DNA from 2 places in the Achromobacter sp. JCM 18799 genome. Region 1 is predicted to be linked to the other one. Evidence: predicted binding sites of a transcription regulator. Region 1 holds the regulator's gene; the other holds the start of a gene.
What was found. The regulator LexA, encoded in region 1, represses DNA repair genes until DNA is damaged. The targets are predictions, from matches to a motif close to ACTGTATNNNNATACAGT.
Positions count from the first base shown of each region.

Region 2: a site for LexA is predicted at 4,341-4,358, ahead of recA (recombinase RecA). Genes of this name have one in related genera too.

Region 1 covers NZ_AP043866.1:1,817,874-1,828,825, reverse strand. Annotated here, with positions in the region: gene ACZ5YA_RS08665 (DUF924 family protein) at 66-629, shown strand; gene ACZ5YA_RS08660 (cold-shock protein) at 960-1,166, shown strand; gene ACZ5YA_RS08655 (TIGR00645 family protein) at 1,287-1,838, opposite strand; gene loiP (metalloprotease LoiP) at 2,096-2,851, shown strand; gene tig (trigger factor) at 3,021-4,331, shown strand; gene clpP (ATP-dependent Clp endopeptidase proteolytic subunit ClpP) at 4,336-4,989, shown strand; gene clpX (ATP-dependent Clp protease ATP-binding subunit ClpX) at 5,090-6,388, shown strand; gene lon (endopeptidase La) at 6,647-9,097, shown strand; gene lexA (transcriptional repressor LexA) at 9,222-9,872, opposite strand; gene ACZ5YA_RS08620 (amino acid aminotransferase) at 10,077-10,952, opposite strand, start outside.
Region 2 covers NZ_AP043866.1:6,788,839-6,799,790, reverse strand. Annotated here, with positions in the region: gene metE (5-methyltetrahydropteroyltriglutamate--homocysteine S-methyltransferase) at 1-433, opposite strand, end outside; gene ACZ5YA_RS32170 (LysR family transcriptional regulator) at 575-1,492, shown strand; gene ACZ5YA_RS32165 (hypothetical protein) at 1,605-2,279, shown strand; gene recX (recombination regulator RecX) at 2,358-3,044, opposite strand; gene recA (recombinase RecA) at 3,180-4,244, opposite strand; gene ACZ5YA_RS32150 (response regulator transcription factor) at 4,476-5,165, shown strand; gene ACZ5YA_RS32145 (sensor histidine kinase N-terminal domain-containing protein) at 5,281-6,660, shown strand; gene ACZ5YA_RS32140 (MFS transporter) at 6,855-8,516, shown strand; gene ACZ5YA_RS32135 (hypothetical protein) at 8,934-9,143, opposite strand; gene ACZ5YA_RS32130 (recombination-associated protein RdgC) at 9,292-10,191, shown strand; gene ACZ5YA_RS32125 (diguanylate cyclase) at 10,270-10,952, opposite strand, start outside.

The sequences.
Region 1 (10,952 bases):
ATCCTAATACGGTGCGCGTCTCTGTTATTGTCGGCCTTGCTTTCGACTTCAGGATACGCGCGCTCATGACTTCTTCCCCCGCCTCCCAGATCGTTCCGCAGCCCCACGAGGTGGTCGCGTTCTGGCGCAATGCCGGTCCGCAGCAATGGTTCAGCAAGAGCGCGGACTTCGACGCAGCCTTCCGCACCCGTTTTGAGGCCGCCCACATGGCTGCGGCGGCCCGGCAGCTGGATGCATGGCTGGACGACGCCACCGGCGCCTTGGCGCTGATGGTTCTGTTGGACCAGTTCCCGCGCAACGCCTACCGGGATACCGCGCACATGTTCGCCACCGACCCATTGGCCCAGTACTTCGCCGACCGGGCCATTGCGGCCGGCCATGATCTGGGAGTGGATCCGCAACTGCGCCAGTTTTTCTACCTGCCCTTCGAGCACGCGGAGAACCTTGCCGCGCAAAACCGCGCGGTGGCTTTGATGGAGACATTGGACGCCGACTCGCTGCGCTGGGCGGTCCTGCATCGCGACATCGTCAAGCGCTTTGGGCGCTTTCCCCATCGCAACGCCGCGCTGGGGCGGCAAACCACCCAGGCAGAGCAGGAATTTCTGGATTCCGGCGGGTTCGCAGGATAGGTGGCTGCCGTGCGGCGGGTGGTTTCGGGCGCCTGCCGGGCGGCAGGTATCCGCATGTGTCCGCACGTTCCAAGTTGAAAATTCCAGGCCCGTCTGGCGGTCCCAACCCCTCGCCAGGCTTGCTTCCGCGGCGCTTTGGCGGCGCTCTCGAATTTGCGGATGTTTGACGTTTTTCGGGGTTCGCCAATACACTGGGTTTAGCGAGATTTTCAAGCGACGCGGTCTGCGTTTCACTTGTCGCCGTCAGTGGTACTGCGGTTGCTTCCTCTCCCATCCTTGATGATCTGGCGCCCCGCGAGCAATCGCTTTTTCTAGGTTCAAGGACACTCCATGGCAACCGGCATCGTTAAGTGGTTCAACGCCGAAAAGGGTTATGGTTTCATCATGCCCGATGATGGCAGCAAGGATCTTTTCGCTCACTACTCGGAAATCCGCAGCGAAGGCTACAAGTCGCTGCAGGAGAACCAGCGCGTCACCTTCGAGGTCGGTACCGGCCCCAAGGGACCCAGCGCAAAGAACATCAAGGTAGCGGCCTGACCTTCGCAGGGCAGCGCCCCGGGCCGGCCCGGCGTTCCGCCCAGAAAAAAGCCCCCGCACGCAATGTGCGGGGGCTTTTTTTGTTGCCGGGCGGGCGCGCCTCGGGGGCGCTTCCCGGCGTCAGTGCTTCGCGTGGTTGGCCGGCGGCGTGGCCAGCTTGTCCACCAGCGCAATTCCCAGCGCCGACAGGATGAACAGGGCGTGGATGATGGTCTGCCACATCACGCCGGCCTCGGAGAAGCGCGCGTTGGGCGTGCCCAACGTGCCGGCCTCGATGAACGTGCGCAGCAGGTGGATCGAGGAGATGCCGATGATGGCCATGGCCAGCTTGACCTTGAGCACGCTGGCGTTCACGTGGCTGAGCCATTCCGGCTGGTCCGGGTGGCCTTGCAGTCGCAGGCGCGACACAAAGGTTTCGTAGCCGCCCACGATCACCATGACCAGCAGGTTCGAGATCATTACCACGTCGATCAGGCCCAGCACCAGCAGCATGATCTCCATTTCGCCGAAGCTGCTGGCGTGCGTCACCAGGTGCCACAGCTCCTTCAGGAACAGCATGACGTAGACGCCTTGCGCGACGATCAGGCCCAGGTACAAGGGCAGTTGCAGCCAGCGCGAGCTGAAGATCAGGCTGGGCAGCAGGCCCAGGCGGGGAGGGGTGTTGGAGATCATTTGGGTGCGAGCCCTATGGTGTGTGCGAAAAATGGCGGGCGCAATTCTATCAACGCCGCGTTGCCGCAGATATCAGTTTCTTTGAGGGGCCTCGTCCGAGGGAATACCCGCTAGCACGATTGCGCAAATTCTGTTCGGGTTTTATGTAAGGAAAACTGGCATTTGCGAAACTGTGTGGCGAAACGCTTGGTGCGCATTGGTCGTATATAGAATTGCGGCCTCGTTCGCATAGAGCCAGTAAAGAGGAGTTTGTTCCCATGAAGATCCGCTACACCGTCGCTGCCCTGAGCGTTGCGCTCGCCCCTTTCTCTGCCTCCCAGGCTTTGGACATCGGCGGCCTGGTCGGCGCCGGCAGCAAGGTCGTTCAGGCTGCCACGCTGAGCGATGCCGAGATCAAGACCCTGTCGGACAAGGCTTGCGCGCAGAGCGATTCCCAGGAAAAGATCGCCGCTCCCGGCAGCAAGTACGACGCCCGTCTGCAGAAGATCGCCAAGCAACTGGGCGGCACGGTCAACGGCCAGAAGGCCAGCTACAAGGTCTACGTCACCAAGGACGTCAACGCCTGGGCCATGGCCAACGGCTGCATCCGCGTCTACAGCGGCCTGATGGACATGATGACCGATGACGAAGTGCTGGGCGTGGTGGGCCACGAGATCGGCCACGTCGCGCTGGGCCACAGCAAGAAGGCGATGCAGACCGCCTACACCGTTTCCGCCGCGCGCGACGCCGCCAATGCCGCGGGCGGCGCCACCGTGGCCGCGTTGAACTCCTCGCAGTTGGGCGACCTGACCGAGAAGTTCATCAACGCGCAGTTCTCGCAGTCGCAGGAAAGCGCCGCCGACGATTACTCGTTCGACCAGCTGCAGGCCAAGGGCCTGAACACCCGCGGCCTGGTGACCGCGTTCCAGAAACTGGCCGAACTGGACGGCGGCAAGAGCGACATGATGAGCTCGCACCCGTCCTCGGCCAAGCGCGCGCAGCACATCGAAGAACGCATCGCCAAGGCCAAGTAAGGCATACTGGCTGGCGTAAATTCTCCCGTCCCGGGTGGAAAACGGGGCGCGAGTATCCGGACTTATCCGGGTGCTCGCGCCCCTTTGCGTCAGGGCGCCGGAAGTTTCCGGTAAAATGCGCCGTTTATCCGCCCGTCATCTCTTTATCTCTCGGAAAATAGGTCTTTTAATGCAGCCTGTGGTTGAAACCCTCTCCGGCCTGGAGCGCCGTGTTGATCTGGCCGTCTCGGTGGCCGACGTCGAAAAGGAAGTCCAGGCGCAATTGAAGCGCGTGGCCCGGACCGCCAAGGTCCCCGGCTTCCGTCCGGGCAAGGCGCCGCTCGCCATGCTCGAGCGCAGCCATGGCCCCGGCATCCGCTACGACGTGATCAATAGCCAAGTTGGCCGTGCCTTTGAACAAGCTGTCGATGGCGCCAAGCTGCGCGTCGCCGGCGCCCCGAACCTCGAGCCCAAGACTGAAGGCGTTGCCGACGACACGCTGGCGTTCACCGCCACGTTCGAGGTCTATCCCGAAGTCGCCGTGCCGGACCTGTCGGCCCTGGCCGTCACCCGCTACGAAACGGCCGTCACCGACGCCGAAGTGCAGCAGACCCTGGACGTCCTGCGCAAGCAGCGCGCCACGTTCGAAGCCCGTGAAGGCCGCGCCTCGCAAGATGGCGACCGCGTCACGCTGGACTTCGCCGGCACCATCGACGGCGTGCCGTTCGAAGGCGGCAAGGCCGAAGCCTTCCCGTTCGTGCTCGGCCAAGGCCGCATGCTGCCCGAATTCGAAGAAGCCGCCCGCGGCCTGAAGGCTGGCGAAAGCAAGGTCTTCCCGCTCAAGTTCCCCGACGACTATCAGGGCAAGGAAGTTGCCGGCAAGACCGCCGAATTCACCATCACCGTCAAGGAAGTGGCTGAAGGCGTGCTGCCCGAGCTGAACGGCGAATTCGCCAAGTCCCTCGGCCAGGCCGAAGGCGACGTCGAAAAGCTGAAGGCCGACATCCGCAGCAACATCGAGCGCGAAGTCAAGGTCCGTTCGGCTGGCCGCACCAAGTCCAGCGTCATGGACGCCCTGGTCGAAGCCGGCAAGTTCGACGTGCCGAAGGCCCTGGTCGACAACGACGTGCAAGGCCGTGTCGCCGCCGCCCGCGAAGAGCTGAAGCAGCGTGGCATCCCCAACGCCGAATCCGTGCCGATCCCGGCCGAAGCCTTCGCCACCGAGTCCGAGCGCCGCGTGCGCCTGGGCCTGCTGGTGTCGGAACTGGTCAAGCAAGCCCAGCTGCAAGCCAAGCCCGAACAAGTCCGTGCGCGTATCGAAGAGTTCGCCGAGAACTACGAACAACCCGCACAGGTTGTCAGCTATTACCTGGCCGACCGCCAGCGTCGTGCTGAAATCGAGGCTATCGTGCTGGAAGACAATGTCGTCGCGCACGTGCTTGAAAAGGCCAAGGTCACCGAAGAGAAGGTGCCTTTCGATCAGTTGATGGGGATGGCGTAACACTATGCAGAGATTCACCGATTTCTATGCGGCAATGAATGGCGGGTCTTCGGTGACCCCCACCGGCCTGGGCTACATTCCCATGGTGATCGAGCAGTCGGGGCGCGGCGAACGCGCCTACGACATCTATTCGCGTCTGCTCCGCGAGCGGCTCATTTTCCTGGTGGGTCCGGTCAATGACGCAACGGCCAACCTGGTCGTGGCGCAGTTGCTGTTCCTGGAATCGGAGAATCCTGACAAGGACATTTCCCTGTACATCAACTCGCCCGGCGGGTCGGTGTATGCGGGAATGGCCATCTTTGACACCATGCAATTCGTCAAGCCGGACGTGTCCACCCTTTGCACCGGCCTGGCGGCCAGCATGGGCGCGTTCCTGCTGGCGGCAGGCAAGAAGGGCAAGCGCTTCACGCTGCCCAACTCGCGCATCATGATCCACCAGCCCTCGGGCGGCGCCCAGGGGCAGGCCTCGGACATCCAGATCCAGGCCCGCGAGATCCTGGACCTGCGTGAACGCCTGAACCGCATCCTGGCCGACAATACCGGCCAGACCATGGAACGCATCGGCATAGACACGGAGCGTGACAACTTCATGTCGGCCGAAGATGCGGTATCGTATGGACTGGTGGACAAGGTTATGACCTCCCGCTCGGAAGGCTGACTTCCCGGTTGACCCGAACCCGCTGCCACCACGTTTGAGTAAGCGCATGCGCTAGGCCTTTAGCCGGCCTGGCGCATCTTTACCTGAGATACGAACATATATGCCTGAAAAAAAGGGATCGGCAGACGCAAAAGTGCTGCATTGCTCGTTTTGCAATAAAAGCCAGCATGAAGTCCGCAAGCTGATCGCGGGTCCGTCGGTATTCATCTGCGATGAATGCATAGATCTGTGCAACGACATCATCCGCGAGGAGGCGCAAGCCACCGCGCGCGCGGCGATTCGTTCCGAACTGCCCACTCCGGCTGAAATCAAGACCTTCCTCGACCAGTACGTCATTGGGCAGAACTCGCCCAAGCGCATGCTGGCCGTGGCCGTCTACAACCATTACAAGCGCATCCGCCACGGCGAGATCAAGGGCGACGAAGTCGAGCTCTCCAAGAGCAACATCATGCTGATCGGCCCCACCGGGTCGGGCAAGACGCTGCTGGCCCAGACGCTGGCGCGCATGCTGAACGTGCCCTTCGTCATGGCCGACGCCACCACGCTGACCGAAGCCGGTTACGTGGGTGAAGACGTCGAGAACATCATTCAGAAGTTGCTGCAGAACTGCAACTACGAAGTAGAGAAGGCGCAGCGCGCCATCATCTACATCGACGAAATCGACAAGATCTCCCGCAAGTCCGACAACCCGTCCATCACCCGCGACGTGTCGGGCGAGGGCGTGCAGCAGGCCTTGCTGAAGCTGATCGAAGGCACTGTCGCCTCGGTGCCCCCGCAGGGCGGCCGCAAGCACCCGAATCAGGACTTCGTCCAGGTCGACACGACCAACATCCTGTTCATCGTGGGCGGCGCCTTCGACGGACTGGAAAAGGTCATCCGCGACCGCACCGAGAAATCGGGCATCGGCTTTTCGGCCTCGGTGCGCGCCAAGTCGGAACGCGGCGTGGGCGAGCTGTTCTCGGAAGTCGAACCCGAAGACCTGATCAAGTTCGGCCTGATCCCCGAGCTGGTCGGCCGTCTGCCGGTGGTCGCCACCCTGGATGAACTGGACGAAGCGGCCCTGGTGCAGATCCTGACCGAGCCCAAGAACGCCTTGCTCAAGCAGTTCCAGAAGCTGTTCGCCATGGAAGGCGCCGAGCTCGACGTGCGTCCCGCCGCCCTGAAGGCGATCGCCCGCAAGGCGCTGCGCCGCAAGACGGGCGCGCGCGGTCTACGCTCCATCATCGAGCAGGCCCTGCTGGATACCATGTATGACCTGCCCTCCCAGGGCAACGTCAAGCGCGTGGTGCTGGACGAGAACGCGATCGAAGGCGAGGGCAAGCCATTGCTCATCTACGCCGACGAGGACGCGGCTTCAGACAAGCCAGAGCGCGGAGAAGTCCGCGACGCCGCAGCCTGATATTTCAGAAAAGCCCGTTCCTGTAACGGGTTTTTTTGCCTAAGGCGCATTCCCGGGTGCAAACACGCTTTTCCTGCAGGCGCGACGCTTGCATACTGAGGGTGCCGCCCGCGGTTTTTTTAAGCCGTTGGGGGATCCAGGCGCCGAGATCTTGAATTTTCGGCTATTGTTCCCATAACAGACGTAACCGACGTGGATTGTCCGGGTATACCCAGGCCTCCCGTCCCCGATACGCCGAGTCATACCGAGGAACCTCCTATGTCTGCCAGCCAGACCCTGCCTTCCGACCCGATCGACCTGCCCCTGCTCCCACTGCGCGATGTCGTGGTGTTTCCGCACATGGTCATCCCGCTGTTCGTCGGCCGCCCGCGCTCTATCCGCGCGCTCGAGGTTGCGATGGAAGCGGGCAAGAGCATCATGCTGGTGGCCCAGAAATCCGCCGGCAAGGATGACCCCACCCCCGAAGACGTCTACGAGATCGGCTGCGTAGCCGGCATCCTGCAGATGCTCAAGCTGCCCGACGGCACCGTCAAGGTGCTGGTCGAGGGCACCCAGCGCGCCCGCATCAACAGCATCGAAGATGCCGATTCGCATTTCACCTGCCAGGTGTCGCCGATCGAACCGGACGCCATGCAAGGCTCCGAAACCGAAGCCCTGCGCCGCGCCATCGTTGCGCAGTTCGAGCAGTACGTAAAACTGAACAAGAAGATCCCCCCGGAGATCCTGACCTCGCTGGCTGGCATCGATGATGCCGGACGCCTGGCCGACACGATCGCCGCGCATCTTCCCTTGAAGCTCGAGCAGAAGCAGAAGATGCTCGAGATCGTCGGCACCTCCGAGCGCCTCGAAGGCCTGCTCACGCAACTCGAAACCGAAATCGACATCCTCCAGGTCGAAAAGCGGATTCGCGGCCGCGTGAAGAAGCAGATGGAAAAGAGCCAGCGCGACTACTACCTGAATGAGCAGGTCAAGGCCATTCAGAAGGAGTTGGGCGAGGGCGAGGAAGGCGCGGACATCGAAGAGCTTGAAAAGAAGATCATCGCTGCCCACATGCCCAAAGAGGCGCGCAAGAAGGCCGATGCCGAGCTCAAGAAGCTCAAGCTCATGTCGCCCATGTCGGCAGAAGCCACCGTGGTGCGCAACTACATCGATACGCTCATCAACCTCCCCTGGAGGAAGAAGAGCAAGATCAACAATTCCATCAGCAACGCGGAAACGGTGCTGGACAACGACCACTACGGTCTGGAAAAGGTCAAGGAACGGATCCTGGAATACCTTGCCGTGCAACAGCGCGTGGACAAGGTGAAGGCGCCGATCCTGTGCCTGGTCGGCCCTCCGGGCGTCGGCAAGACCTCGCTCGGCCAATCCATCGCCAAGGCGACGAACCGCAAGTTCGTGCGCATGGCGCTGGGCGGCGTGCGCGACGAAGCCGAGATCCGCGGCCATCGCCGCACGTACATCGGCTCCATGCCTGGCAAGATCGTCCAGAACATGTCGAAGGTCGGCGTGCGCAATCCCTTGTTCCTGCTCGATGAAATCGACAAGCTGGGCATGGATTTCCGCGGCGATCCCTCGTCGGCGTTGCTCGAAGTACTGGATCCCGAACAGAACCACACGTTCCAGGACCACTACATCGAAGTCGACTTCGACCTGTCCGACGTCATGTTCGTGGCCACCAGCAACACGCTGAATATTCCGCCGGCGCTGCTGGACCGCATGGAAGTGATCCGTCTGTCGGGTTACACCGAGGAAGAGAAGATCCACATCGCCCGCGACCATCTGCTGCCCAAGCTGATGAAGAACAACGGCGTGAAGGATAGCGAACTCACGGTCGACGACAGTGCGCTGCGCGACATCGTGCGCTACTACACCCGCGAAGCCGGTGTGCGTGCGCTCGAACGCGAAGTGGGCAAGATCTGCCGCAAGGTCATCAAGCAGTTGCTGACCCAGAGCGACCGCGCCAAGGCTGAAGGCAAGGCCGCCGAGGTCAAGCCGGTCAACGTCACGGGCGACAACCTGAGTGAATTCCTGGGCGTGCGCCGTTATGCCTTCGGCATGGCCGAAAAGGAAAACCAGATCGGTCAGGTGACGGGTCTGGCCTGGACGGAAGTCGGCGGCGACCTGCTGACGATCGAAGTCGCGGACATGCCCGGCAAGGGCGTCATCCAACGCACCGGCTCGCTGGGCGACGTGATGAAGGAGTCGGTCGAGGCGGCTCGCACGGTAGTGCGTTCCCGCGCCCGCCGCCTGGGCTTTGCCGACAGCGTGTTCGAGAAGCACGACATGCACGTGCACGTGCCGGAAGGCGCGACACCCAAGGACGGTCCGTCCGCGGGTATCGCGATCACCACGGCCATGGTGTCGGCCTTGTCGCGCATTCCGGTGCGCGCCGACGTTGCCATGACCGGCGAGATCACGCTGCGCGGCGAGGTCCTGCCCATCGGCGGCCTGAAGGAAAAGCTGCTGGCAGCTCACCGTGGCGGCATCAAGACGGTCTTGATTCCGGAAGAAAACGTCAAGGATTTGGCGGAGATCCCGGACAACGTCAAGAACCATCTCGAGATCGTGCCGGTGCGCTGGATCGACAAGGTGCTGGAACTGGCGCTGGAGCGCCTGCCGGAGCCCCTGGCCGAGGAAGAAGCGGTCAAGGAACCCCTGGTGGCCAAGCCTGCCGAACCGGGTTCGACCGACCCGGTGCTCAAGCACTGATGGAGCCGGGAGCGACGCCGCCAGTAAGCGGCGCTCCTCCTGGATGCAGCTTCCAACAAAAAACCCCCGCCAAGAAATTGGCGGGGGTTTTTTTATGCTGCGCAGGCGCAGGAGCTGTTGGTTCCTAGTGCAGCGCGTGCGTGCGGATCAGGCCCACCGCGATGCCTTCCAGCGCGAAATCCTGGCCAGCTTCGACCACGATGGGTTCGAAATCGGGGTTTTCGGGCAGGAGTTCTATGTGGCCGTTCTGGCGTTGCAGGCGCTTGACGGTGACGTCGTCGCCCAGGCGGGCGACCACGATCTGACCATTGCGGGCTTCCGAGGCTTTCTTTACGGCGAGTAGGTCGCCTTCCAGGATGCCAGCGTCGCGCATGCTCATGCCGCGCACCTTGAGCAGGTAGTCGGGCGTCTGGGCGAACAGGTTGGGATCGACCCCGACTTCGCGTTCCACGTGCTCGGCGGCCAGGATGGGGCTGCCCGCAGCGACGCGGCCGACCAGCGGCAGCAGCAATTGGGCCAGGCCCGGCATGGGCAGCGAGCTTTGCGTGGGGGCAGGGGAGGCGTCCTTCAGGCGGATGCCGCGCGACGCGCCGGCGGTCAGCTCGATGGCGCCCTTGCGGGCAAGCGCCTTGAGGTGATCTTCCGCCGCGTTGGGGGATCGGAAACCCAGGGCCAGGGCAATTTCGGCGCGGGTCGGCGGGAAGCCCGTGCGCGTGACGGTCTGCCTGATGAGATCCAGGATTTGTTGTTGGCGATCAGTGAGTTTGCTGGCCATGGCGATGATCCGGTGCTAGCGGACTGTACATATATACAGCGCCATTCTGGGGGACGCAGCGCAAAAAAGCAAGCTCGGGGCGGGCCATAAGAAGAAGCCGGCCCGGACCAAAAGAAAAAAGCCGGCCCGAGCCAAAAGAAAACGGGACCCGAAGGTCCCGTTCCTGGCTGCAGGCCCGCATGGGCCTGTGCGCGGTAAACGGCTTTACAGCACGGCCGCGATGCCCTTGGCGACTTTGTCGATGTTGCCGCTGTTCAGCGCGGCGACGCAGATGCGGCCGCTGGAAACGGCATACACGCCATGTTCTTCGCGCAGGCGGTCCACTTGCGCGGCGGTCAGGCCCGAATACGAGAACATGCCGCGCTGCTTCAGCACGAAGCTGAAGTCCTGCTTGCCGCCGTGTTCCTTGATCTTGTCGACCAGTTGCTTGCGCATCAGGCGGATGCGGTCGCGCATGCCGGCGAGTTCCTCTTCCCACATGGCGAAGAGTTCAGGCGTGTTCAGGACCGTCGACACCACCGTGCCGCCGTGGGTGGGCGGGTTGGAGTAGTTGGTGCGGATCACGCGCTTGAGCTGGCTCAGCACGCGGGTGGCTTCGTCCTTGCTGCCGGCGACGACCGTCAGCGCGCCGACTCGCTCGCCGTACAGCGAGAACGACTTCGAGAACGAGGAACTGATGAACATGGTCAGGTCCAGGTCGGCGAACATGCGCACGACCGAGGCGTCCTCGGTCAGGCCGTCGCCGAAGCCCTGGTAGGCGATGTCCAGGAACGGGACCAGATGGTTTTCCTTGACGACGGCGGCGATCTGCTTCCACTGGTCGGCGGTGGGGTCCACGCCGGTGGGGTTGTGGCAGCAGGCATGCAGCACGACGACGGTCTTGGCCGGCGCGGCCTTCAGGTCGGCCAGCATGGCGTCGAAGTTCAGGCCGCGGGTAGCGGCGTCGTAGTACGAATAGGTGCCGACTTCGAAACCGGCGCGCTCGAACAGGGCGCGGTGGTTTTCCCAGCTGGGATCGCTGATCAGGACCTTGGAGGTCGGCAGCAGTTGGCGCAGGAAGTCGGCGCCGATCTTCAGCGC
Region 2 (10,952 bases), 2.1 Mb from region 1:
CGAACAGCGATTCGCGGGCGATGCGGAAGGTCTGGCCCGGCGCCAGTTCCGGCACGATGTAGTGGTAGTTGGTGTCGAACCACTTGGTCATTTCGCAGGCGGCGGCGGGCTTGCCCGACGGCGCGCGGCCGCGGCCCATGCGGAACAGCGTGTCCAGCGTGACGGGTTCGCTGTCGTTCTGGCCGAAGCGGGCAGGCACGGCGCCCAGCAGCGTGGTCCATTCCAGGATCTGGTCGTACCAGGCGAAGTCGCCCACCGGCACGAACTTCAGGCCGGCGGCGGCCTGCAGCTTCCAGTGCCTGGCGCGCAGCTCGCGGCCCGTCTGCTCAAGATCCCCGGCGGTCTGCCGGCCGGCCCAATAGGCTTCGACCGCGCGCTTCAGTTCACGCTGCGCGCCGATGCGGGGGAACCCCAAATTATGAATCGTAGTCATGGATCACCACCATTAGACAAAATTTGTTCAAGTGACAGCCATTTTGAGGCCAAATCAAAATGAATCAAAATCAATGTCTACATTTATAGAATGAGAAAATCTCATAAAATATGAGCTTATTTCCCATCCCTGCAGGCACCCATGCTTGAAGTCCGCCATCTTGAAACGCTTACCGCCATCCGCGACGGCGGCAGCCTGCAGGAAGCCGCCGAGCGCCTGCATCTGACCCAATCAGCCCTGTCGCACCAGTTGCGCGACCTGGAAACCCGGCTGGGCACGCCGTTGTTGAACCGCCGTACGCGACCGGCACGGCTGACGACGGCGGGACTGCGGGTGCTGGCGCTGGCGGATGAAGTGCTGCCGCGCATCCGCGCCACGGAACGGGACCTGCAGCGGTTGGCCGCGGGCCGCACCGGCCGGCTGCACCTGGCCATCGACTGCCATTCCTGCTTCCAGTGGCTGATGCCGGCCCTGGATGCCTTCCGCGTGCAATGGCCGGACGTGGCGCTGGATCTGTCGGCGGCGTTTTCCTTCGCTCCCCTGCCCGCCCTGGTGCGCGGCGACCTGGACCTGGTTATCACCTCCGATCCCCAGCCGCTGGACGCAGTGGAATACCTGCCGCTGTTCAAGTACGAGCTTGTGCTGGCCGTGTCGGAATCCAATCCGCTGGCCGGCAGCAAGTTCGTCATGCCGGACCAATTGGCCGACCAGACGCTCATCACCTATCCCGTGGACAAGCAGCGCCTGGACATTTTCACGGCCTTCCTCGACCCCGCCGACGTGGAGCCGGCCGCCATCCGCCGCGCGGAACTCACCCCCATCATTGCGCAACTGGTGGCCAGCAACCGCGGCGTGGCCGCGCTGCCCAACTGGGCGCTGACGGAATACATGAATCAGGGTTGGCTGCGGCAGTGCCGGCTGGGCCCGCAAGGCGTGTGGCGCACGCTGTATGCGACGGTGCGCAGCGAGGACACGGAGGCCTCGTACATCGATCAGTTCCTGACCATTACCCGGGATGTGTGCTTCAAGACCTTGTCGGGGATCAAGTCAGCAAAATAGCGCCCCTGCCGTATGTCGCCGACTCGCGATACATTAAAAAATAATAAGATTCAATTTAGTACATAAGGCTTAGAATGCTGCTCCCTCAAACCTTCGAGCCAGCAGCAAAAACATGCTCTTGCCATCGTTGTTCTCAGCGCGCGTTGTCGGCCGTTCGGCCATTCTTGCTTCCATCGCCTTGCTGGCGGGTTGCGGCAACGTTCCGAACACGCTCCCGGTGCAGTATTCGCCTTCCTCGGTGATCAGCGCTGAAGGGGCTGTCGAAGTCGGCGATTTCACCTACGAACCCAACAAGAAAGAGGCGGCAGAACAGCCCAAACCCCAGCGCTACGCCAACGCCGGCCTGTCGACCTCGCAGCAGGCCAGCTCACCGAACTCCACTGGCAGCTACCGCGCCCCGCAAATCGCTCCGAATCAGATCCGCAACACCGCAATCGGCAGCATATTGCTCGAAAAGGACGTCAAGGACTTTGTCCGGGATGCCACCTTTGCCGAACTGCGCTTCATCGGCGTCAAGGTCAATGGCAACCAACAGCGCCGTCTATTGACCGCCGAAGTCGAGGAATTCCTGGCGGACGACCTGGGGTATTCGGTGGATTGGACATTGCGTATCGCCTATGTCGTGACCGACAAGGCCACGCAGAAGCCCGTGTACACGCAAACCAAGGAAACCAAGCGACGCACGAACAAGTTCGCCAATTTCTTCACTTCGCTAAACGATTCGATACGGCTCAGCACCGAAGCTTTGGCCAAGGACCCGGATTTCCTGTCTGCCATCCAGGAATAAGGCCCGTCGCCTCGCTTTTTGGGAAATCCGCCACGGCGGATTTTCATGGGCGTACGGACAAGCCCCGCACAGGGCTGCTCAATCCTCGTCGCCCTCGCCCAGTATCCGGCGGATCACGTCATGCGCAAAGCCGCGGCTGGCCAGAAAGCGCGCCTGCTTGGCGTAGGCCGCGCGGTCTTCCGGCTTGGCGCTGAAGCGCTTCTTCCAGACCTCCAGCGCGCGGTCGTACTCGGTGGCCCGCAGCTGTTCGCGCAATTCGGCGACCTGGTTGTCGTCCACCCCATGCTGGCGCAATTCCTGCACGATGCGCGCCGCCCCCTGGCGCGATGCGCGGCGGTGCACCAGGCTTTGCGCAAAACGTTCGGTGGACAGCCAGCCTTCTTTTTCCAGGGCATCCAGCACGGCCTCGACCTCGCCCGGGTCCTCGGCGTAGGCGGCAAGCTTGCGCGCCAACTCTTCGCGGGCATGCTCGCGCCGCGACAGATAGCCCACGGCCCGCATCTTCAGCGACGGCCCCTTGCGGGCGGATTGGCCGTCCGCATCCGGGCCGTCCTCGGCTCCGGCGACGGCACGGCGGCCGCGGCGCGCATTGCCGGCTTCCGAGCTGCGGCTCCACTGATCTGGCGCATTGCTGGATTCCGCTTCCTGATCGCGGCGCGCATCCGAAGTGCGGCGCAAGCCCTGGGGCTTGGCCACGGTTTCGAATTCATCGTCCAGCTTGGCGCGTAGGCGTTCGGCTGAAGCGGGCGGCGGTTTCCAGCTCATGCGTTTCCTGCTTGCTATGCATAACGGCAGGCCCGTCCTGGCGCCTGCCGCAACTGTTCGGGCTGCCCCGACGCGATAGGCCGGCCGTTTGCGGCGAAGCTGAATTGCGCCGCGCCAGGCCCGCCACCGATCCGATTACTCTTCGGAGGTATCTTCCGCGGTCGGCACGAATTCTGCCGCGCGGCTGACGATGCCTTGGTTCTCGCGAACGCGGTTCTCGATTTCGATGGCCAGTTCCTTGTGTTCTTTCAGGTACTCGCGGACATTGTCCTTGCCCTGGCCGATGCGATTGCCGTTGTAGCTGTACCAGGCGCCGGACTTGTCCACCACATTGGCGGCTACGCCCAGGTCGATGATTTCGCCTTCGCGCGAGATGCCGGCGCCGTACATGATGTCGAATTCGGCCTGCTTGAACGGCGGCGCGACCTTGTTCTTCACGACCTTGACGCGGGTTTCGTTGCCGACGACTTCGTCGCCCTTCTTGATGGAACCGATGCGGCGGATGTCCAGGCGCACGGAGGCGTAGAATTTGAGCGCGTTGCCGCCGGTGGTGGTTTCGGGGTTGCCGAACATCACGCCGATCTTCATGCGGATCTGGTTGATGAAGATGACCATGCAATTGGTCTTCTTGATGGTGGCGGTGAGCTTGCGCAGCGCCTGGCTCATCAGGCGGGCTTGCAGGCCGGGCAGGGAATCACCCATTTCGCCTTCGATTTCGGCCTTGGGCACCAGCGCGGCCACCGAGTCGATGACGATCAGGTCGACCGAACCGGAGCGCACCAGCGCATCGGTGATTTCCAGGGCCTGCTCGCCCGTGTCCGGCTGCGAGATCAGCAGGTCGGCCAGGTTCACGCCCAGCTTGGAGGCGTATTGCACGTCGAGCGCGTGTTCGGCGTCGACGAAGGCGCAGGTGCCGCCCAGCTTTTGCATTTCAGCGACCACTTGCAGCGTCAGCGTGGTCTTGCCCGAGGATTCCGGACCGTAGATTTCAACCACGCGGCCTCGCGGCAGGCCGCCGACGCCCAGCGCGATGTCCAGACCGAGCGAGCCCGTGGAAACCACCTGGATGTCATGCGAAACATCGTTGTCGCCGTAGCGCATGATCGAGCCCTTGCCGAACTGCTTTTCGATCTGCGAAAGCGCGGCGGCAAGCGCCTTGGCCTTTTCCGATGCGGCGGCCTTGGTGGTTTTGTCGTCCATGTAGAGTCCTGTCTGTAACGTATCTGGTGTCTAGGGAAGTGCCGCAGGGTTAGGCGGGTGCTTTGAGCAACGGGTCAGATTATGGCATCGGATTATACTGTACATAAAACCAGTGTGCCACTGTTTTGCACGTATACCCTGAGTGGCAAGCTTGGCGCCCTATGCCAGAATGCCAGACGAACCCGGCGTTTTGTCCCCTTTGCGCCGCGGGGCCTTTTCTCACTGTAGCCCATGCGTATCCTGATCGCCGAAGACGACAGCATCCTGGCCGACGGCCTGTCCCGCTCGTTGCGCCACAACGGCTATGCCGTGGATGCGGTGCGCGACGGACTGGCGGCCGATTCGGCGCTGGCGGCCCAGGCATTCGACCTGCTCATCCTCGACCTCGGCCTGCCGCAGCTGGCCGGGCTGGAAGTGCTGCGCCGCCTGCGCGCCCGCAATTCCGCCCTGCCGGTACTCATCCTGACGGCGGCCGACAGCATCGAACAGCGCGTCAAAGGCCTGGACCTGGGCGCCGACGACTACATGGCCAAGCCTTTCGCGCTGTCCGAGCTCGAGGCCCGCGTACGGGCCCTGACCCGGCGCGGCGCGGGCGGCGGCGCCACCATGATCAAGCACGGCCGCCTGCTGTTCGACCAGACCGGCCGCGTCGCCATGGTCGACGACCAGACCCTGGACCTGTCGGCGCGCGAAGTCAGCCTGCTCGAGATCCTCCTGACCCGCAGCGGCCGCATGGTCAGCAAGACGCAGCTGGTCGACCACCTGTGCGAATGGGGCGAAGAGGTCAGCACCAACGCCATCGAGGTCTACGTCCATCGCCTGCGCAAGAAGCTGGAACCCAGCGGCGTGAAGATCGTGACCGTGCGCGGCCTGGGCTACTGTCTTGAGCGGGACCAGGGTGCGGCGTACCTCGCAAGCTGAAGCGGCGCCGCCGGAAGCGCTGAACCAGGAAGCACTGGATGTCATGCGGGCGGGGGCCAAGGGCCCGAGCTTCGCGCCGCCGCAGCGCTCCCTGCTGGGCGAAATCCTCGACTGGATGCTGGCGCCGCTGTTCCTCCTGTGGCCGATGAGCGTGGCCATCACCTATGTGGTGGCCCAGAACATCGCCAACGTGCCCTACGACCGCGCGCTGGCCAACAACCTCCATGTACTGACCTTGCAGGTGCACGCGCAGGACGGCCGGGCCGTGCTGAAGATGACCAACACCGCGCGCGAGGTGTTGCACGCCGACGAGACCGATAGCGTGTTCTGGCTGGCGCTGGGCAGCCGCGGCGAATACCTGGGCGGCGACCGCGCCCTGCCCCTGCCGTCCACCGTGGGCCAGCCCCGCCCCGGCGAAGTCCAGTACGAAGACGCGACCTTGCGCGGCTTCGGGGTCCGGCTGGCGTTCACCTGGGTGGACCTGCATCTGCCCGATACCCAGCCGGCGCTGCTGATCGCCGCCGAAACCGTCGAAAAGCGCACGCAACTGGCCAACGACATCATCAAGGGCGTGATCATTCCGCAGTTCGTGGTGCTGCCTGTCGCCGTGCTGCTGGTGTGGTTCGGGCTGTCGCGCGGAGTGGCGCCTTTGAATGCGCTGCAGCAGCGCCTGCGGGCCCGCCGGCCCGACGACCTGTCGCCCATCGACGAGCGCGCCGCCCCCACCGAGATCGCGCCCCTGGTGGCCGCAATGAACGACCTGCTGGATCGGCTTTCGTCCAACGTGCAGGCGCAGCGCCGCTTCGTCGCGGACGCCGCGCACCAGCTGAAGACCCCGCTGGCCGGCCTGCGCACGCAGGCCGAACTGGCCCTGCGCGACGCCAGCCCCGAGGAAATGCAGTCCAGCCTGCGCCAGCTCGTGACCGGCTCCGAACGCGCCACGCGCCTGGTGAACCAGCTGCTGCTGCTGGCCCGGGCCGAGAACCCCAGCGCCATCGGCATGACGCGCACGGACATCAACGCCATCGCCTACGAACAGGCCATGCACTGGGTGCCGCAGGCGCTCTCGCTGAGTACCGACCTGGGCTTCGAAGGCTCGGACCAGCCGGTGGAGATCAACGGCAACCCCCTGCTGCTGGCCGAACTGCTCAACAACCTGGTGGACAACGCGCTGCGCTACACGCCGCGCGGCGGCCACATCACGGTCCGCGCGCAGGTCCAGGACGGACACGCGGTGCTGGAGGTGGAGGATTCCGGGCCAGGCATTCCGCCCGAGGAACGCGAACGCGTGTTCGACCGCTTCTACCGCGTGCTGGGCACCCAGTCCGACGGCAGCGGCCTGGGGCTGGCCATCGTGCGCGAGATCGCCCAGAAGCACCAGGCCAGCGTCGAAATCAGCGATCACCCCACGACGTATTCGAACCTGCCCGGCATGCGGATCCGCGTGATCTTTCCGCTCTACGCTGAGTTGTCAGACCTCGCCGACGTCTCCTAGGACTATCCCTAGCCTCCCAGGGATACGTTACTTTCAGTTTCAATTTTAAGACTCAAGTAAGTATCCCGTCAGAACCTCGTCAGCCTCACCCCCCAATGTTGCATATAGCTCAATGTCGGCTCGCCGGCGGCGGGCGCAGCACGGCGGACCACCGCCGGCCATAAAACCGAGGAGACATCATGAGCACAACAACCATGGCAGGCCGCGGTCCATCCGCGGATCCGCGCCCGATGACCAAGGATGAACGCCGCGTCATCTTTGCGTCGTCGCTGGGCACGGTTTTCGAGTGGTACGACTTCTATCTGTACGGCTCGCTAGCCGCCATCATCGCGCAACACTTCTTCTCGGGTGTGAACCCCACCGCGGGCTTCATCTTCGCCCTGCTGGCGTTTGCGGCCGGTTTCGCCGTGCGCCCGTTCGGCGCCCTGGTATTCGGCCGCCTGGGCGACCTGGTCGGACGTAAGTACACCTTCCTGGTCACGATCGTGATCATGGGCCTGTCCACGTTCCTGGTCGGCGTGCTGCCCAGCTACGCCAGCATCGGCCTGGCCGCTCCCGCCATCCTGATCGTCCTGCGCCTGCTGCAAGGCCTGGCGCTGGGCGGCGAGTACGGCGGCGCGGCGACCTATGTGGCCGAGCACGCGCCGCATGGCCGCCGCGGCTTCTACACGTCCTGGATCCAGACCACCGCGACCCTGGGCCTGTTCCTGTCGCTGCTGGTCATCCTCGGCATCCGCACGTTCATGGGCGAAGACGACTTCAAAGCCTGGGGCTGGCGCATTCCGTTCCTGATCTCGGTCGTCCTGCTGGGCATCTCGGTGTGGATCCGCCTGCAACTGAGCGAATCGCCGACCTTCCAGCGCATGAAGGAAGAAGGCAAGGGTTCCAAGGCGCCGATCGCCGAATCGTTCGGCCAGTGGAAGAACCTGAAGGTCGTGATCCTGGCGCTGCTGGGCCTGACCGCCGGCCAGGCCGTGGTCTGGTACACGGGCCAGTTCTACGCCCTGTTCTTCCTGACGCAGACGCTGAAGGTCGACGCCAACACCGCCAACATCATGATCGCGATCGCGCTCCTGATCGGCACGCCTTTCTTCGTGATCTTCGGCGCGCTTTCGGACAAGATCGGCCGCAAGCCCATCATCATGGCCGGCTGCCTGATCGCCGCGGCGACCTACTTCCCGATCTTCCAGGGCATCACGCACTTCGCCAACCCGGCGCTGGAAAAGGCCCAGGCCACGGCCCCGGTCACCGTGATCGCGGACCCCGCCACCTGCTCGTTCCAGTTCAACCCGGTAGGCACTTCGTCCTTCACCAGTTCTTGCGACGTGGTCAAGTCGTTCATGGCCCGCAACTCGGTGAACTACAAGAACGAAGCGGCGCCGGCCGGCTCGGTCGCCAAGGTCAAGATCGGCAACGACGAGTTCGCCTCGTTCGACGGCAAGACCATGGCCCCCGCCGACTTCAAGGCCAAGGCCGCCGAACTGGACAAGGCCCTGACCACCGCGATCCGCAGCCACGGCTACCCCGCCAAGGCTGATCCGGCCCAGAGCAACAACGTCATGGTCGTGGTGCTGCTGACCATCCTGGTGATCTACGTGACCATGGTGTACGGCCCGATCGCAGCCATGCTGGTGGAAATGTTCCCGACGCGCATCCGCTACACGTCGATGAGCTTGCCGTATCACATCGGCAACGGCTGGTTCGGCGGCTTCCTGCCCCCGGTCGCCTTCGCCGTGGTCGCGGCCACCGGCAACATCTACGACGGCCTGTGGTACCCGATCATCATTGCAGTCATGACCCTGGTCATCGGCACGCTGTTCGTGCGCGAATCCAAGGACAACGACATCAACGCTTAAAAGGCCATCCCCCGCCGGACGGGACTGCTGCGCCCGCCCGGCCTTTCAAAAGCTCCTTATGGAGCTTTTTTTTTGCGCGCAATCAAGCAGGATCGGCCCCCAGGGAGCGAGCGGGCTAAAAAGAGGCCCGCACTTTCAGGACCATGTCAGACCCGCCCCATTAGACTGGGCGCTCAGATTACGGCCTTGCGCCAGATCGACCGACGATTGATCCCCCTGTCGGACGATTGCAGGGCCAGTGTTCTGACACCGATACCGCGTTCCCCGCGAGCCTTTTATGACGCGGTATTGCGTGCTCCCGTACCGGCCCGGCCCTCAATGAGCCGGGCCGCTTTTTTTTATGCCGCGCACGTGAAAATGGCGACCTCTCGGTCGCCATGATCGGATCCTGCCGACAGCGGTCGCGGCCGCCCGCAATCAGCGGCGCATGCCCACGCCGATTGCCACCACGCCGGCCACGATGGCCGCAATGCCGGCCCAGGCCGGAATCGCCACCGACTTCTCGGTCTCGGCGGTGGCCTTCACCGAACCGATCTGCAGCACGGTCTCCTCGGACTTGTAGTTGAAGCCCTTGTAGGCCAGGGCGGCGATGCCCAGAACGATCAGAATGGCGCCGATGATCTTCATTTTTTATCTCCAGTTCGACTTGCTGCGCGGACAGTAGCGCATCGGCTCGCCGCTGTCAGTGACAGAAGGTGTCGCATCACGCTGCGGTATTGCCGCACTTCGGCAAAGCGGCCGCGTCGTATAGAATCAACCCTTTTGGCCGACGCTCATGTGGTTCAAGAATCTCAAGATTTATCGCCTCTCCTCGCCGTGGACGCTGGTCGGCGACCAGCTTGAAGAAACGCTCGCGCGGCATGCCTACCAAAGCGGCAACAACCTCGAAATGCAAAGCCTGGGCTGGGTTCCTCCGCGCGAGAACGGCGGCCTGGCGCATGTGGTCAACGGCCAGATCCTGCTGAGCCTGCGCGCCGAAAAGAAGCTGCTGCCGGGCACCGTGGTGAACCAGGTCGCCAAGGCCCGCGCCCAGGAAATCGAAGAGCAGCAAGGCTACAAGCCGGGCCGCAAGCAGATGAAGGAAATCAAGGAGCGCGTCACCGACGAGCTGCTGCCGCGCGCCTTCAGCGTGTACCGCGACACCCGCGTCTGGATCGATCCGCAGAACCATTGGCTGGTGATCGATGCGGCCGCTTCGGCCAAGGCCGACGAAGTCATCGGCCTCCTGGCCAAGTGCGTGGATCCCTTCCCGCTCGAAAACCTGTACGTGGCGCAGTCGCCGGCCTCGGCCATGACCGGCTGGCTGGCCGAGGACGAGGCTCCGGCCAACTTCTCGATCGACCAGGACACCGAGCTGCGTTCGTCGGGCGAAAGCGGCGCGGCGATCCGCTACGTCAAGCACTCGATCGACGCCGATGACGTGCGCCGCCATATCCAGTCGGGCAAGCAGTGCACCCGCCTGGCCATGACCTGGGCCGACCGCATTTCGTTCGTGCTCACCGAAGGCCTGGACGTCAAGCGCGTCGCGCCCCTGGACGTGCTGAAGGAAGGCAACGAAGGCGTGGCCGCCAACGACGACGAGAAGTTCGATTCCGACATGATGCTGATGACGGGCGAACTGGCCAAGATGATGGCCGAGCTGGTCGACGCGCTGGGCGGCGAAAAGAAGGTGTAAGCCTCAGGCGCCCTGGCGCCAGGCAAACCGCGGGCCGCCCTTGACCGGGCGGCCTTTTTCATGCGCGCGAGCTGGGCCTCAGGCCGCCACGGCCCGGTCGCGGCCGGCCTGCTTGGCCTGGTACAGCGCCTGGTCCGCGCGGTCGATCAGATAGGCATAGTCCGGATGGCCGTCGAAGGTCGCCACGCCGATGCTGGCCGTGATGTGCAGCGGCGCTGCCTCGGGAATGGTGAAGACATGGCGGCGGATCTCCGCGCCGAGCTTCTCGGCCGTCGCCAGCGCGGCCTCCTGTTGCGCATCCACCAGCACCACGAGGAATTCCTCGCCGCCGTAGCGGAACACGAAATCGCTGGAGCGGCACGATTGATGCAGCACTTCCGCAAACTGGCGCAACACCTGGTCGCCGCCGGAATGGCCGTGCTGGTCGTTGATGGCCTTGAAATGATCGATGTCCAGCAGCAGAACGGAGAACGAGCTGCGCTGGCGCCGCGCGATCGAGATTTCGCGCCCGACCACCGAGGGCAGGAAGCGCCGGTTCAGCACATTGGTCAGCGGATCGCTGCCGCTCTCGATCTCGGCCACCATGTCGAACAGGCCGTTGAGCAGGTGCTTGATGCGCGCCACCAGCTCCTGCAACTCGCGCACGTGGTCCGGCATCGAAGCGGCGAGACCCTGTTCTTCGCCGCGCATCAATTGCGGCAGCACTACCCCGTCCAGCTGCGCGACGGCGTCCGTGATCTGCTGCAGGCCCGGGGCGCTTT